2 regions of the Ornithinimicrobium flavum genome follow, and region 1 is predicted to be linked to the other one. Evidence: predicted binding sites of a transcription regulator. Region 1 holds the regulator's gene; the other holds the start of a gene.

Region 1 (6,984 bases):
CCCAGAAGATGGGGTCGGCCCTGTATGCCGCGCAGCAGGCCGAGGGTGCGGGCGCCGGCGCCGGCTTCCAGGACGCGACCGGGGCGGCCGACGTCGACCCGAACGCGGCCGGGGGCGGCTCCGACCAGGACGGTGACGTGGTCGATGCCGAGGTCGTCGACGACGAGGACACCAAGTGACCGACGCCGACCGGACCGCGACCGGTGGCCCCTCCGAGGAGGAGGCCACCGGCCGCGGACCGGTGATCCGCGACAAGCGGCGCATCGACCCCGAGACCGGTCAGCCGCGGCAGCGGGAGCAGCCGCCCTCGGCCGGGGCCGAAGGTGCCCCGGCTGAGGCTGCCGTCAACACGTCCGTCGAGAGCGACGGGGGCCAGGTGCCCGGGGGCGGGAGCGGTGACGGCGACAGTCACCCCGACACGCTCCTGGCCGCCGAGCGGCTCGAGGAGATGCGCCGGATGCAGGCCGAGTTCGTCAACTTCCGCAACCGCACCCAGCGGGAGCGGGAGACCGACCGGACCCGAGCCACCGGTGCCGTCGTTGAAGCCATGCTGCCGCTGCTGGACGACATCCACTCCGCGCGCGAGCACGGAGAGCTCGAGGAGGGCACTCCCCTGGCGGCGATGGCCGAGAAGCTGGAGCAGATCCTCGCCCGCTTCGGCGTCGAGCGCACGGGCAACGTCGGCGACGTCTTCGACCCGAACGTCCACGAGGCGCTCATGCACCTGCCGGCCGACAGCCCGGGTGTCGAGCTCCCCGAGGGCGCCACGGAGATGACGGTCGTGCAGGTCGTGCAGCCGGGCTTCACCGTGGCCGGCCAGGTCGTCCGCGCCGCCCGAGTGGCGGTCGCCGACCCGAGCTGAGCGGCATACCCTCCCACCGGGCGCGTGGCGCGGCGGATTCGCAGCCACCCACGCCGCGCGCCCCGGTGGGGGACAATCAACCTTCAAGGAGGTGAGCACGCAATGGTCAACCAGGACTGGTTCGAGAAGGACTTCTACGCGATCCTCGGCGTCAGCAAGGACGTGGACGCCAAGGAGCTGAAGAAGGTCTACCGCAAGCTGGCGCGCCAGCACCACCCGGACTCCAACCCGGGTGACAAGGCGGCCGAGCAGCGGTTCAAGGATGTCGGCGAGGCCTACGCGGTGCTCTCCGACCCCGAGCAGCGCAAGCAGTATGACGCCGTCCGCGCCATGGGCGGCGGGGCCCGCTTCACCGCGGGGGCCGGTGGTGCCGGTGGCGCAGGCGGCTTCGAGGACGTCTTCGCCCAGATGTTCGGTGCCGGGGGCGGGGCGCAGAACGTGCGCTTCTCGACCGGGGGCCAGGGCGGCATCGATCTCGAGGACCTGCTCGGCGCGTTCGCCGGTGGGGGCGGTTTCCAGCCCGGCGGTGGGCAGGGCGGTTTCCCCGGTGGGGCGCAGGGCTTCCCCGGCGGCGGTCGGCGGGCGCCGATGAAGGGCCAGGACGTGGAGGCCACCACCTCCATCGACTTCCGCGCCGCCGCGCACGGTGAGACCGTCACCCTGAGCAAGCCCGACGGCGGCACGATCACCACCCGGATCCCGGCCGGTGTGAAGGACGGCCAGAAGATCCGGCTCCGGGGCAAGGGGATGCCCGCGCCCGTCCAGGGTGGTGAACACGGGGACATGTACCTCACGGTGACGGTCCGTCCGCACCCCGTCTTCGGCCGGGACGGCAACCACCTCACCGTGGACCTGCCGGTCACCTTCGCCGAGGCGGCGCTCGGTGCCACCGTCCAGGTCCCGACCCTCGACGGGTCCACCGTGCGCGTCAAGGTCGCGCCAGGCACGCCCTCCGGGCGGGTCCTGCGTGTCAAGGGCCGGGGCATCCAGGGCAAGAGCGGCGCCGGGGACCTGCTGGCCAAGGTGCAGGTCGTCGTGCCGCAGCGGCTCAGCGACAAGGCCCGCGAGGCCGTCGAGGTGCTGCAGGCCGAGGCCGACGGGGTCGACCCGCGGGCCCACCTCCTGCAGCGAGCGAGGGCGTGATGAGCGATGGTCGACCGTGACACTCCCGTCTACGTGATCTCGGTCGCGGCCGAGCTCGCCGGGATGCACGCCCAGACCCTGAGGCAGTACGACCGCCTCGGCCTGGTCGTGCCCTCCCGCACCCGCGGCGGTGGCCGCCGCTACTCCGCGCGAGACATCGACCGCCTGCGCGAGGTGCAGCGGCTCTCCGCCGAGGGCGTGGGGCTGGCCGGGATCCGCCGCACGCTCGACCTGGAGAACGAGGTCGAGGAGCTGCGCTCGCGCGTGGCCCGGCTCACCGCCGAGAACCACGCGCTGCGTGAGGCCGTCGGCCGGCTGCCCCGGGTCTTTGCGGCCGGCCGCCACGGTGAGGTGGTGGCGCTGCGCGCCGGCACCCGCCCGCGGGCGACCTCGCCGGGCACCTCGCTGACGCTCTGGCGGCCGCAGGGCTGGCCCTTCGAGGACTGAGGCGACGCCGGCAGCGAGCAGCGGGCCTTGTGCACCTCATCGGCAGGTGCACAAGGGCCCTTCTGGTCCGGGCAGACCCACGGGTCAGCCGACCGGTCCGCTCACTTGACCTCCTTGCGGACCACCCGCCAGAAGCCGACCGTGAGGGGGAGCAGGATCCACAGGGCACCGGTGGTGCCCACCTGGGCCCACTGCTCGCCGGTGAGGGCCTGGCTGCCCAGGAGCGGAGCCTGGGCGGTGGCCAGGTCGAACCAGGCGGCGTGCTCCCGCAGCCACGCCGTGGTCATGAAGACCAGCGGGGACAGGGTGGGCACGAGCACGTAGGCGACGATGCCGAGGGGGACGCTCAGGAAGAGAGCGCCGAAGGCAACTCCGGTCAGGACGCCCAGGGCCTGGATCACCACGAGGTGTCCGAGCAGCGTCCAGCCGAGGGACAGGTCGATCTCACCGCCGACGGCCGCGCGGGAGGCGACATGGGCGAGGCCGGCGACGAGGATGGACAACGCCAGCACCGCCATACCGAGCAGGACGACGGCCACCGTCTTGGCGACCATGACCCGGACCCGCCGGGGCTCCTGGGTGAAGGTGATGAGTGCGGTGCGTTGGCTCCATTCGTTGGCCGCCGTCAGGATGCCCAGGACCGGGAGGAGGATGGCCTGGGGGATGTTGGCGGCGACCAGGAGGCTGAGCATCCCGCTCCCGGTGTCCCGGCCGAGCCAGAGGGGGACGGCCATCGCGACCACGGTGAGGGCGAGGATGGCAAGGAGCACCCAGCGCCCGCTCCGGGTGTCGACGAGCTTGCGCAGCTCGGTGCCGAGCAGGCGGCCGAAGGACGCGCCTCCGACCCTCTCGATCGCGGGGTGGGCTGCTCGGTCGGTGGAAGGGCTCGGGACTCGGACTCGATCTGTCGTGGTGGTCATGGGGGTCCTCCTGGACGTGAGTGGTCGGGTGGGCGGGGCTGGTGCCGACTCCGTCGACGGGTGGCCGACGGCCGCGGCTGACCTCAGGTGACTCATGCCGCCGCGCCCTCGGTGACGTCCTCACGGGCATCGTCGGCGGTGAGCTGGATGAACATGTCCTCCAGCGCGCCGCCGGGGCTGGTGCGCAGCTCGGTGACGAGCAGCTGCTCGGCGAGGGCCAGCCGCGCGACCTGCTCCGCGGTGGCGTTGGTGACCAGCTCGGCCGACCGTGGCGTGACCTCGAAGCCGGCCCGTCGCAGTGCCTGTCCCACCGTGGTCAGGTCCGGGGACCCGACGACGGTGCCGGTGCTGCGGAGCAGCTCCTCCTTGGTGCCCTGGGCGACGATCCGACCGCGGCCGATCAGCACCAGGTCTTGGGCGATCTGCTCGACCTCGTGCAGCAGGTGCGAGCTGAGGAGCACGGTGCCGCCGTCGGCGGCGTAGTCGCGCAGCAGTCCGCGCATCCAGCGGATACCGGCCGGGTCCAGCCCGTTGGCGGGCTCGTCGAGGATGAGGACCTGGGGGTCGCCGACCAGCGCACCTGCCAGGCCCAGGCGCTGCCGCATACCCAGGGAGTAGTTGCCGACGCGGCGGCCGGCCTCGCGTCGGCTCAGGCCGACCCGCTCGAGCGAGGCGTCCACCGCGGACCGCGGCATCCCCGCCATGGCCGCGGCCAGGGCCAGGGTCTCCCGACCGGTACGACCGGCGTGCTGGGCGGTGGCGTCGAGCATGACCCCGACATGGCGGGTCGGGGTGGGCAGGGAGCGGTAGGGGCGGCCGAGGACCCGGGCCGTCCCCGCGGTCGGGGAGGTCAGGCCGACCATCATCCGCATCGCGGTGGACTTGCCGGCCCCGTTGGGTCCGAGGAAGCCGGTGACCCGCCCGGGTCGGGCGGTGAAGGTGATGTCGTCGACGGCCGTGAAGGAGCCGTAGCGCTTGGTGAGGTTCTCGATCGTGATCATGGCCTCAGCCTCACGCCCACCGAGCCGGCCCTACATCGGCCGCCGGTCGGCACCGAGGGGGTCGATGGTCGGCGGCAGGGGCTGCGGACGGCATACCGAAGGAGGGGGTGCACGCGACGATGGGTGGTGGGTCCCGTCGGACCTGGCACCTACCCTTGCGGTATGTCGAACCCTACGGGCCGGGTGTCCACCCTTGCGCCCCCGGCGCCGCTGGGGGTGTCGGGTGGCGCGGCGCGACCGTTCGAGCGCCTGCCGCTGTGGAGCAACGGCTGGCGCCTCTTCGTGGCCTGGCTCGCCGGGATGCTCCTCTTCCTGGCCTACACCGCCCCGGTCGTCATGATGTCCGACGGGCCCGGGGAGACACCGGCCACAGGGCGGGTCGTCGCCCTGCTCCTGCTCGACCTTGCGGTCGGCCACGTGATCCTGGTGCTGGCCGCCTTCCGCCGCCGCGCGCCGGTGTGGATCGGGGTCGTCACGGTGGTGCTGTCGGCGGTCTCTCTCATGGGCGCGCCTGCGGCGCTGCTCGTGGCCTTCTCGCTGGCCACCCGCCGGCGGCTGGCGCCGATCGTCTGGCTCGGTGTCCTCAACCTGGCCGCCGGGATGTTCCACGAGAACACCATCGCCCGCGTCACCGTGCCCCAGGAGTTCGGGCAGAGCCTCACCGGCCGGGGATGGCTCCTCGACAACCTGGTCTACGCGGCCTTCATGATCCTGATGTACGGCGTCATCGTGCTCGTCGGGTGGAACATCGGCTCACGCCGCGAGCTGGTCGCCAGCTGGCGGCGGCAGGCGGAGACCTCCCTCAGCGAGCAGGCCGCCAGGGTCGCCCAGGCCCAGCTGGCGGAACGTGCACGGATCGCCCGGGAGATGCACGACGTGCTTGCGCACCGGCTCTCCCTCGTGGCGATGCACGCCGGGGTGCTGGCGCACCGACCCGACCTGTCCGAGACGGAGCGGGCCGAGGCCGCCGAGGTCGTGCGCGTCGGTGCGCACCAGGCGCTGGACGAGCTGCGCGAGGTCCTCGGTCTGCTGCGGGAGGACGGAGAGGGGGTCCGGGGCTCCCGGGTCGAGGCGCCCCAGCCGGGGCTGAGCGACATACCCCTCCTCGTCGCCGAGGTGACCAGCAGCGGTCAGGAGGTCCGTCTCCTGGCCGAGGAGGACCTGTGGCCCCGGTTGGTGACGCTGCCGGCGAGCGCCGGCCGGCACGCCTACCGGGTGGTCCAGGAGGCACTCACCAATGCGCGCAAGCACGCCGGCGGGAGACCGGTGACGGTGCAGATCGACGGCGGGGAGGCCGACGGGCTGCGCATCGAGGTGACCAACCCCACGGCTGCGGTGGGGGAGGGGACGTTGCGGTCCGGCGGTCGCGGTCTGACCGGGATGGCTGAACGGGTGGAGCTCGCGGGCGGGCGGTTCTCGGCTGGTGCCGAGGCGGGCCGTTTCGTGGTGCGCGCGTCGCTGCCCTGGCCGGACGGTGGGAGGAGGACGCGGTGAGCGAGGGTATGGCGCGACCCAGGGTCGTGCTCGTGGACGACGACGCCCTGGTGCGGGCCGGGCTGCGGATGATGCTCGGCGGACCGGACGGGGTCGACGTGGTGGCCGAGGGGGACGACGGCGACCGGGTCGTCGAGCTGGTCGGTCGGCACCGGCCCGACGTGGTGCTCATGGACATCCGGATGGCTCGGGTGGACGGGCTGGAGGCGACCCGTGAGCTGCTCCGGACCTATCCCGGGACCAAGGTGCTGATCCTGACGACCTTCGACGCGGACGCCTACGTCCTGGAGGCACTGCGGGCGGGGGCGCGCGGGTTCGTGCTCAAGGACACGCCTCCACCCCGGCTGGTCGCGGCCGTGCACGAGGTGGCCGGGGGCGACCATGCGCTGTCACCGTCGGTCGCGGCGCTGCTTGTGCGCCAGGTGGCCGATGGGGCGGGAGGGTCTGACGGCTCGCCCCGGGACGAGCGGGCCGCGCGTGCCCGGGACGCGCTGGCCCGGCTCACCGACCGTGAGGTCGAGGTGGCCCGGGCCGTCGCCGGCGGAGGCTCGAACGCCGACATCTCGCGCGAGCTCTACCTCAGCGTCCCCACCGTGAAGGCGCACGTCTCGAGCATCCTGGCCAAGCTCGGCCTCACCAACCGGGTGCAGGTGGCGCTGCTCGTCCACGACGCGGAGAGCTGACGCCTGCCGGTTGGGCCGGACCCCGGACCGGTGATCGACTCAGCCCGGTGGACGCGACGGCGGCCCGGCGCGGACCACCCGCCCGCCGTCGTCCCCGGCGCCCGGACCGACCTCGACCACGTGGTCGGCGGTGGCCACCGCGGCCGGGTCGTGCTCGGCGAGGACGACCGTGTGGCCGCCATCGACGAGGGTGTGCAGCTGGGCCAGCAGGCGGTGCACGTCGGCCGGGTGCAGGCCGGACGTGGGCTCGTCCATGACGTAGAGCGTGGGGGCCCGGCGCTCCTTCTGCAGCTCGGTGGCCAGCTTGATCCGCTGCGCCTCTCCGCCGGAGAGCTCGGTGGCCGGCTGACCCAGCGTGAGGTAGCCCAGGCCCAGCGCCTCCAGGGCGGACAGCGCCCGACGCGCCGGGGCGAGGCCTGCCAGCACGACCCGGG
Region 2 (6,984 bases), 200 kb from region 1:
GCCGCGCTCGTGCACCTCGTCCAGGACGACCGCTCCGGTCCCGGCGAGCTCGGGGTCGCGCAGCAGGCGCCGGAGGAGGACCCCTGCCGTGACGAACTCCACGACCGTGGCCGGCCCCACCCGTGAGTCGCCCCGGACGGTGCTGCCCACCAGCCCGCCCACCTCGGTGCCGGTGAGGGCGGCCAGGCGGCGCGCGGCCGCCTGCACCAGGACGCGCCGGGGCCCCGTCACCACGACCCGACGCGGGCCCGGTCCCCGCGCGGCCAGGGAGCCTGCCACCGCCGGCGGCACGAGCGTGGTCTTGCCCGCGCCGGGACGCGCCTGCACGACCACGGCCCCGCGGCTCGACAGCCCTGACCGCAGCTCCGGCAGCACCTCCGCGAAGGGCAGGCCCCGACCGATCCGGACCAGGTCGAACCCCGCGGCGCCCGCGCCGCTCAGAAGAACATCCCGGCCGGTGTGCGCTCGGCCAGCCGGCGGTGGACCGGCATGCCGACCAGGTCCCAGGCGCGGACGACCCGCGGCCTGAGCACCAGCTGCATCGTGCCCACGTGGTCCACGATCGGGGCGAAGGCGGTCTTGAACTGCACCAGCGGGTGCGCCTTGTGACCCGGGTCGTCCGCGAGCCAGCTGGGCGGCGTGCTGTACATGTCGTAGTCGGTGACGCCGCGCTCCCGGCACCAGCGCATCGCCTCCCACTGGACGCGGTACTGCAGCCCGTTGGAGTCCTGGGTGCGCAGGGACCCCCCGTCCTTGTAGTAGCCCAGCTCCCGGTGGTGCACGACGAAGGCGCCCGCCTCGACCTCCCCGCCCGGGCGGGGACGGGCCAGCACGAAGTGCCCCATCCCGGCGTCGATGTAGTCCCGCCAGATGCCCTGGTGGTACTCCCGGCTCCGGAAGTCGACCCCCGCCCGCTCCATCGTGTGCGAGAACAGGTCCCACATGATCGCGAAGGCCTCGGCGTCGGTGCGGTGCTCCACGACCGCCTCGGCCGTCTTGCGCAGGTGCCGGCGCGCCCGCTGCCGGAAGCCCGCCAGGATCTCCTCCTCGGAGGGTCGGAGGTCGACGACCACGGTGTGCTGGCCCTGCTGCAGGTCCGGGACGGACCGCATACCCGGGATCGAGGCGATGAGACGCTCCCGGTCCTGCGGACCGGTCGCCGGGACCGACGGCTCGAGCACGACGAGGAAGGGCCGGCCGACCTCCCCCGTCCGCAGGTCCTCCACGCAGCGCCGGGCGTGGTCGGCGTCCGGGACCCGGGGACCCATGGGGCAGTACCAGAGCTCGCCGAAGGGTGGGAGGCGCCGCACGAGGTAGAGGGCGTGGACCGGCGGCAGCCCCTCGTGCTCGTGGACGAGCCGCCGCGCCCGCCAGGCGGGGGCCTTGAAGCGGGCGTAGCTGTCCAGCTGGTACAGGTCCGGACCCCCGGGGTTGGCCCAGACGAGGTCGTCCCAGGCGGCCAGCTCGGTCGGGGTCGCCTCGCGCAGGGTCACCGGGTCAGGGTATGCCGCACGTGGCCGGAGGGGCCGTGGCACCAGGTGCCACGGCCCCTCCGGGGACTGCTCGGTCGGGTCGGTGACCCGCGACGCGGACGGTCAGCCCGCCTGCTCCTCCACGGGCAGGGTGTCCGGCACCGCGGACGGCTTCTCCTGGCCGGCGAAGGTGAAGACCTTGTCGCGGCTGCGGCCCTCGCCGACCGGGTCCTCGACGTCGACCACGACGATCTGACCAGGGCCGATCTCGCCGAAGAGGATCTTCTCCGACAGCTGGTCCTCGATCTCGCGCTGGATCGCCCGGCGCAGCGGACGGGCGCCCAGGACCGGGTCGTAGCCGCGCTTGGCGAGCAGCTCCTTGGCGGCGGGGGTGAGCTCCAGCGCCATGTCCTTGTCCTTGAGCCGCTCGTCGAGCCGCGCCGCCATGAGGTCGACGATCTGCACGATCTCATCCTGGGTCAGCTGCGGGAAGACGATGGTGTCGTCGACGCGGTTGAGGAACTCGGGCCGGAAGTGTTGCTTGAGCTCGTCGGTGACCTTGTTCTTCATCCGCTCGTAGCTGCTCTGGGTGTCCGGCCCGGCGGAGAAGCCGAGCGAGACGCCCTTGGCGATGTCGCGGGTGCCCAGGTTGGTCGTCATGATGATGACGGTGTTCTTGAAGTCCACGACCCGGCCCTGGCTGTCGGTCAGGCGACCGTCCTCCAGGATCTGCAGCAGGCTGTTGAAGATGTCGGGGTGGGCCTTCTCCACCTCGTCGAAGAGCACGACGGAGAACGGCTTGCGCCGGACCTTCTCGGTGAGCTGCCCGCCCTCCTCGTAGCCGACGTACCCGGGGGGCGAGCCGAACATCCGGGAGACCGTGTGCTTCTCGGAGTACTCGGACATGTCCAGGGTGATGAGGCTGTCCTCGTCCCCGAAGAGGAACTCGGCCAGGGCCTTGGCGAGCTCGGTCTTGCCGACCCCGGTGGGGCCGGCGAAGATGAAGGAGCCTCCCGGGCGGCGGGGGTCCTTCAGGCCGGCGCGGGTCCGGCGGATGGCCTGGGACAGCGCGGTGATCGCGTCGTCCATGCCGATGATCCGCTTGTGCAGCTCGTCCTCCATGTGGAGCAGGCGGCTGGACTCCTCCTCGGTCAGCTTGAAGACCGGGATGCCGGTCGCCGCGGCGAGCACCTCGGCGATCAGTTCCTCGTCCACCTCGGCGACGACGTCCATGTCGCCGTTCTTCCACTCCTTCTCCCGCTCGCTGCGCGCCTGGGTGAGCTTGTGCTCCTCGTCCCGCAGCCGCGCGGCCTTCTCGAAGTCCTGCGCGTCGATCGCGGACTCCTTCTCCCGACGGGCGTGCGCGATCTTCTCGTCGAACTCGCGCAGGTCCGGCGGAGCGGTCATGCGGCGGATGCGCAGTCGCGCGCCCGCCTCGTCGATGAGGTCGATCGCCTTGTCCGGCAGGAAACGGTCGTTGATGTAGCGGTCGGCCATGGAGGCGGCGGCCACGAGCGCCTGGTCGGTGATGGTCACCCGGTGGTGCGCCTCGTAGCGGTCGCGCAGGCCCTTGAGGATCTCGATCGCGTGCTTGAGCGTGGGCTCGGCGACCTGGATCGGCTGGAAGCGACGCTCCAGCGCGGCGTCCTTCTCGATGTGCTTGCGGTACTCGTCCAGGGTGGTGGCGCCGATGGTCTGCAGCTCACCCCGGGCGAGCATCGGCTTCAGGATGCTCGCGGCGTCGATGGCGCCCTCGGCCGCACCGGCACCGACGAGGGTGTGGATCTCGTCGATGAACAGGATGATGTCGCCGCGGGTGCGGATCTCCTTGAGGACCTTCTTGAGCCGCTCCTCGAAGTCACCGCGGTAGCGGCTGCCCGCGACGAGCGCGCCGAGGTCCAGGGTGTAGAGCTGCTTGTCCTTCAGCGTCTCGGGCACGTCACCGCGCACGACCGCCTGGGCCAGACCCTCGACGACCGCCGTCTTGCCGACACCGGGCTCACCGATGAGGACCGGGTTGTTCTTGGTGCGGCGGGACAGGATCTGCATGACCCGCTCGATCTCCTGCTCGCGCCCGATGACCGGGTCGAGCTTGCCCTCGCGGGCGGCCTGGGTCAGGTTGCGGCCGAACTGGTCCAGGACCAGCGAGCCGGCCTGCTGGCCCTCCGCTCCGCCGGACGGTCCGACGCCGGCCGCGGCCGTCTCCTTGCCCTGGTAGCCCGAGAGCAGCTGGATGACCTGCTGGCGGACCCGGTTGAGGTCCGCGCCGAGCTTGACCAGGACCTGGGCCGCGACGCCCTCGCCCTCCCGGATCAGGCCCAGGAGCAGGTGCTCGGTGCCGATGTAGTTATGGCCCAGCTGCAGACCCTCGCGCAGCGAGAGCTCCAGGACCTTCTTGGCGCGCGGGGTGAACGGGATGTGCCCCGTCGGGCTCTGCTGCCCCTGGCCGATGATCTCCTGCACCTGCTGGCGGACCGCGTCCAACGAGATGTCGAGGGACTCCAGCGCCTTGGCGGCGACGCCCTCACCCTCGTGGATCAGCCCCAGCAGCAGGTGCTCGGTGCCGATGTAGTTGTGGTTGAGCATCCGCGCCTCCTCCTGCGCGAGCACCACCACCCGTCGTGCGCGGTCGGTGAACCGTTCGAACATGTCGGTCTCCTTCGCCGATAGCTCCTGCAACCTCACTCTACGGTGCGTCTGCTCCGCTCAACGCCGTCGTCCACCGCCGATGTTCCGCACCGGCCTGGTGTTCGCCCCCGGCGCAACGACACGGCCGCCCCAGCCGCGGCCTCTACCATGTCCGCCCATGCGCACCCGCTCCTCGCTCCTGCCGTCCCTGGCCGTGTCCGCCCTCCTGCTGTCGGGGTGCACCTCGGGGCCGGCCCCGGCCGGCCCCTCGCCCAGCCAGCCCGCGGCGGACGACGCTGACGTCACCGCGGTGGTGGGCGTCGAGGAGCCACCGGCCGCCAACGGCTTCCTGTGCCGCTACATCAGCCCCAGCGTCCAGCGGGCCGTCACCGGGGCCGACTGGACCGAGCCGGTCCAGGTCACCGTGCAGGACGACCGGACCACCTGGGCCTGCGAGGGCCGTGACGGGGACCAGCCGCTCCTGCGCCTGGTGATCGACCGGGGTGAGGAGCTGCCTGCCCAGGACCGCCTGGCCGCCCAGGAGGCCGGCATCGCCGAGGGCGGTCCCGACTACCTGGGCGAGGCCTACCTCGGCCCGCGCAAGGTCACCACCCTGACCATGTGCCGGGTCCCCGACAGCGAGGGCTCGCAGGGCTACGAGCCCTACTCCCTCGTGGTGGAGGCCCTGGCCGAGGGCGAGGAGGACCTGCAGCGCGACCTCGTGGTGGTGGCGGGGACGGTCGCGCGCAGCCTGGACCAGGCCGTCGGGTGCAGCCCGAAGATGGCGGCCCAGCAGGCGGCCGAGAACGCCGCCGCCACGACCGCCCCCTGACGCTCGGCCCTGCCGCTCCGGCCGGTCAGCCCGCCTTTTTGGGGGCCGACCTCCGGGTGGTGCTGCCGGTCCCGGTGCGCTTGGCCGTGTCATTGGCAGCCGTCTTCTTGGCGGTGGTCCTCTTGGTCGTGGTCTTCTTGGCGGCGGCCTTCGTGGCCGTGGTCTTCCTGGCGGTGGTCTTCGTGGCCGTGGTCTTCCTGGCGGCGGCCTCGTCCTCGCTGCCATCGTCGGAGTCGTCGGAGTCGTCCGACCGGCCGTCGGCCTCCTCCGCGGTGCCGCCGCCGCGGCCCTGCTTGGCCCGCTCGACCGAGCGCTGCAGGGCGGCCAGCAGGTCGACCACCTCGCCGGAGTCGGCGTCGTCGTCGACGGCGTCCGGGCTCTCGGTGACGTCGCCGCCCTCGATCTTGCTCGCGACCAGCGCCTCGACGGCCTCCTTGTAGTCGTCGACGTGCCCCTCGGGCTCGAAGTCGCCGGCCATCGACTCCACAAGCATCCGGGCCATGCCCACCTCCGCCTGCTTCGGCTCGCTGACCTCGTCGAGGTGGTCGAGCCGCCCGGCGTCGCGCACCTCGTCGGGCCAGAGCAGCGTCTGCAGCACGATCGCGTCACCGAGGACGCGCAGGACGGCCATGGTCATCCGGGTCCGGACCGACACCGTGACCACCGCGACCCGCTCGGACTCCCGCAGGGCCTCCCGCAGCAGGCCGTACGCCTTGGCGCCCATCGCGTCGGGCTCGATGTAGTAGGCCTTGTCGTAGAGGATCGGGTCGATCTGGTCGATCGGGACGAACTTCTCGACGGTGATCTCCTTGCTGCTGCGGCTGGGCAGGCTCGCCAGGTCCTCGTCGGTGAGGATGACCGTCTTGCCGTCCTCGGTCTGGTAGGCCTTGGCGATGTCCTTGTACTCGACCTCCTCGCCGTCAGCCTGCGCGACCCGCTTGTAGCGGATGCGGCTGCCGTCCGAACGCCGGACCTGGTGGAAGCTCAGGTCGTGGTTCTCGGTGGCGGAGTAGAGCCGCACGGGCACATTGACCAGCCCGAACGAGACGGCACCCTTCCAGATCGCTCTCACACCCCCCAGGATGGACCCATGCGCCCCATGCTCGCCACTCCCGGCGACCCGAGCGTGGGTCCACCCTCTGGTGAGGGGTGGGTGCACGAGATCAAGTGGGACGGCGTGCGGCTGCTCGCGGACGTGCGGGACGGCCGGCTGCGGCTGCTCACGCGCGGGCAGCGGGACGTGGCCGTGGCCTTCCCCGAGCTCGCCGGCCTGGCCGACCTCGCCCCCGACCTGCTCCTGGACGGGGAGGCGGTGGCCCTGCTGGACGGTCGCCCGTCCTTCTCGCACGTCGTGGACCGGGTGCACCTCACCACCGAGGCGGCGGCCCGCCGGGTGGCAGCCGCCCGCCCGGTCACGTACCTGGTCTTCGACCTCCTGCGGCTGGACGGTCTCGACCTCACCCCGCTCCCGTGGAGCGCTCGTCGCGGCGCGCTGGAGGACCTGGTCCAGGACCTGCCCCACACCCAGCTCTCCCCGGTGTTCGAGGACGGGGCCCAGCTGCTCGCCGTGACCCACGAGCAGGGCCTGGAGGGGGTGCTGAGCAAGCGGCGGTCGGCGCCCTACCTCCCGGGCGAGCGCAGCCCCCACTGGCTGAAGTTCCCCCACCGGGACCGGATGAGCGTCGTGGTCGGAGGCTGGAGGCCGCAGACGGGCACGGCCTCCCGGCTCGGGGCCGTGCACGTCGGCGTGCCGGTCGACGACGGCCACGGTCGACCGCGGAGGGACGCAGCGGGGCACCTGCGCCTGGCGTACCTCGGCCGGGTGGGCAGCGGGCTGGCCGGGCGCGCCGGGGCCACCCTGCTCGAGCGGCTGGCCGCGCTGCCGGGCACCACATACCCGTTCGTCGACCCCATCCCCCATGCCGAGGCCAGGGGCTCGGTCTGGGTGGCGCCGGAGGTCGTCATCGACGTGGCCTCCGCCTCTGGGACTCACCCCGGGGGACAGCAGGCTGCGGCAGCCTTCCTACCAGGGGACCCGGGCCGACCTGGCCG

The links. The regulator HspR, encoded in region 1, represses chaperone genes until heat shock. The targets are predictions, from matches to a motif close to AAGTTGAGTCNNNNNGACTCAACTT.
Region 2: E3Z34_RS02690 (ATP-dependent Clp protease ATP-binding subunit) is a predicted target of HspR. The motif match lies at 4,161-4,185, and genes of this name have one in related genera.

What each region holds. Positions count from the first base shown of each region.
Region 1 covers NZ_CP038213.1:373,358-380,341, forward strand. Annotated here, with positions in the region: partial or broken gene dnaK (molecular chaperone DnaK) at 1-179, shown strand, start outside; gene E3Z34_RS18450 (nucleotide exchange factor GrpE) at 176-862, shown strand; gene E3Z34_RS01750 (DnaJ C-terminal domain-containing protein) at 965-2,005, shown strand; gene E3Z34_RS01755 (heat shock protein transcriptional repressor HspR) at 2,012-2,452, shown strand; gene E3Z34_RS01760 (ABC transporter permease) at 2,554-3,372, opposite strand; gene E3Z34_RS01765 (ABC transporter ATP-binding protein) at 3,465-4,373, opposite strand; gene E3Z34_RS01770 (histidine kinase) at 4,536-5,867, shown strand; gene E3Z34_RS01775 (response regulator transcription factor) at 5,876-6,550, shown strand; gene E3Z34_RS19340 (AAA family ATPase) at 6,590-6,984, opposite strand, start outside.
Region 2 covers NZ_CP038213.1:574,045-581,028, reverse strand. Annotated here, with positions in the region: gene hrpB (ATP-dependent helicase HrpB) at 1-375, opposite strand, end outside; gene E3Z34_RS02695 (lipid II:glycine glycyltransferase FemX) at 438-1,493, opposite strand; gene E3Z34_RS02690 (ATP-dependent Clp protease ATP-binding subunit) at 1,596-4,121, opposite strand; gene E3Z34_RS02685 (hypothetical protein) at 4,279-4,932, shown strand; gene ku (non-homologous end joining protein Ku) at 4,958-6,004, opposite strand; gene ligD (non-homologous end-joining DNA ligase LigD) at 6,023-6,984, shown strand, end outside.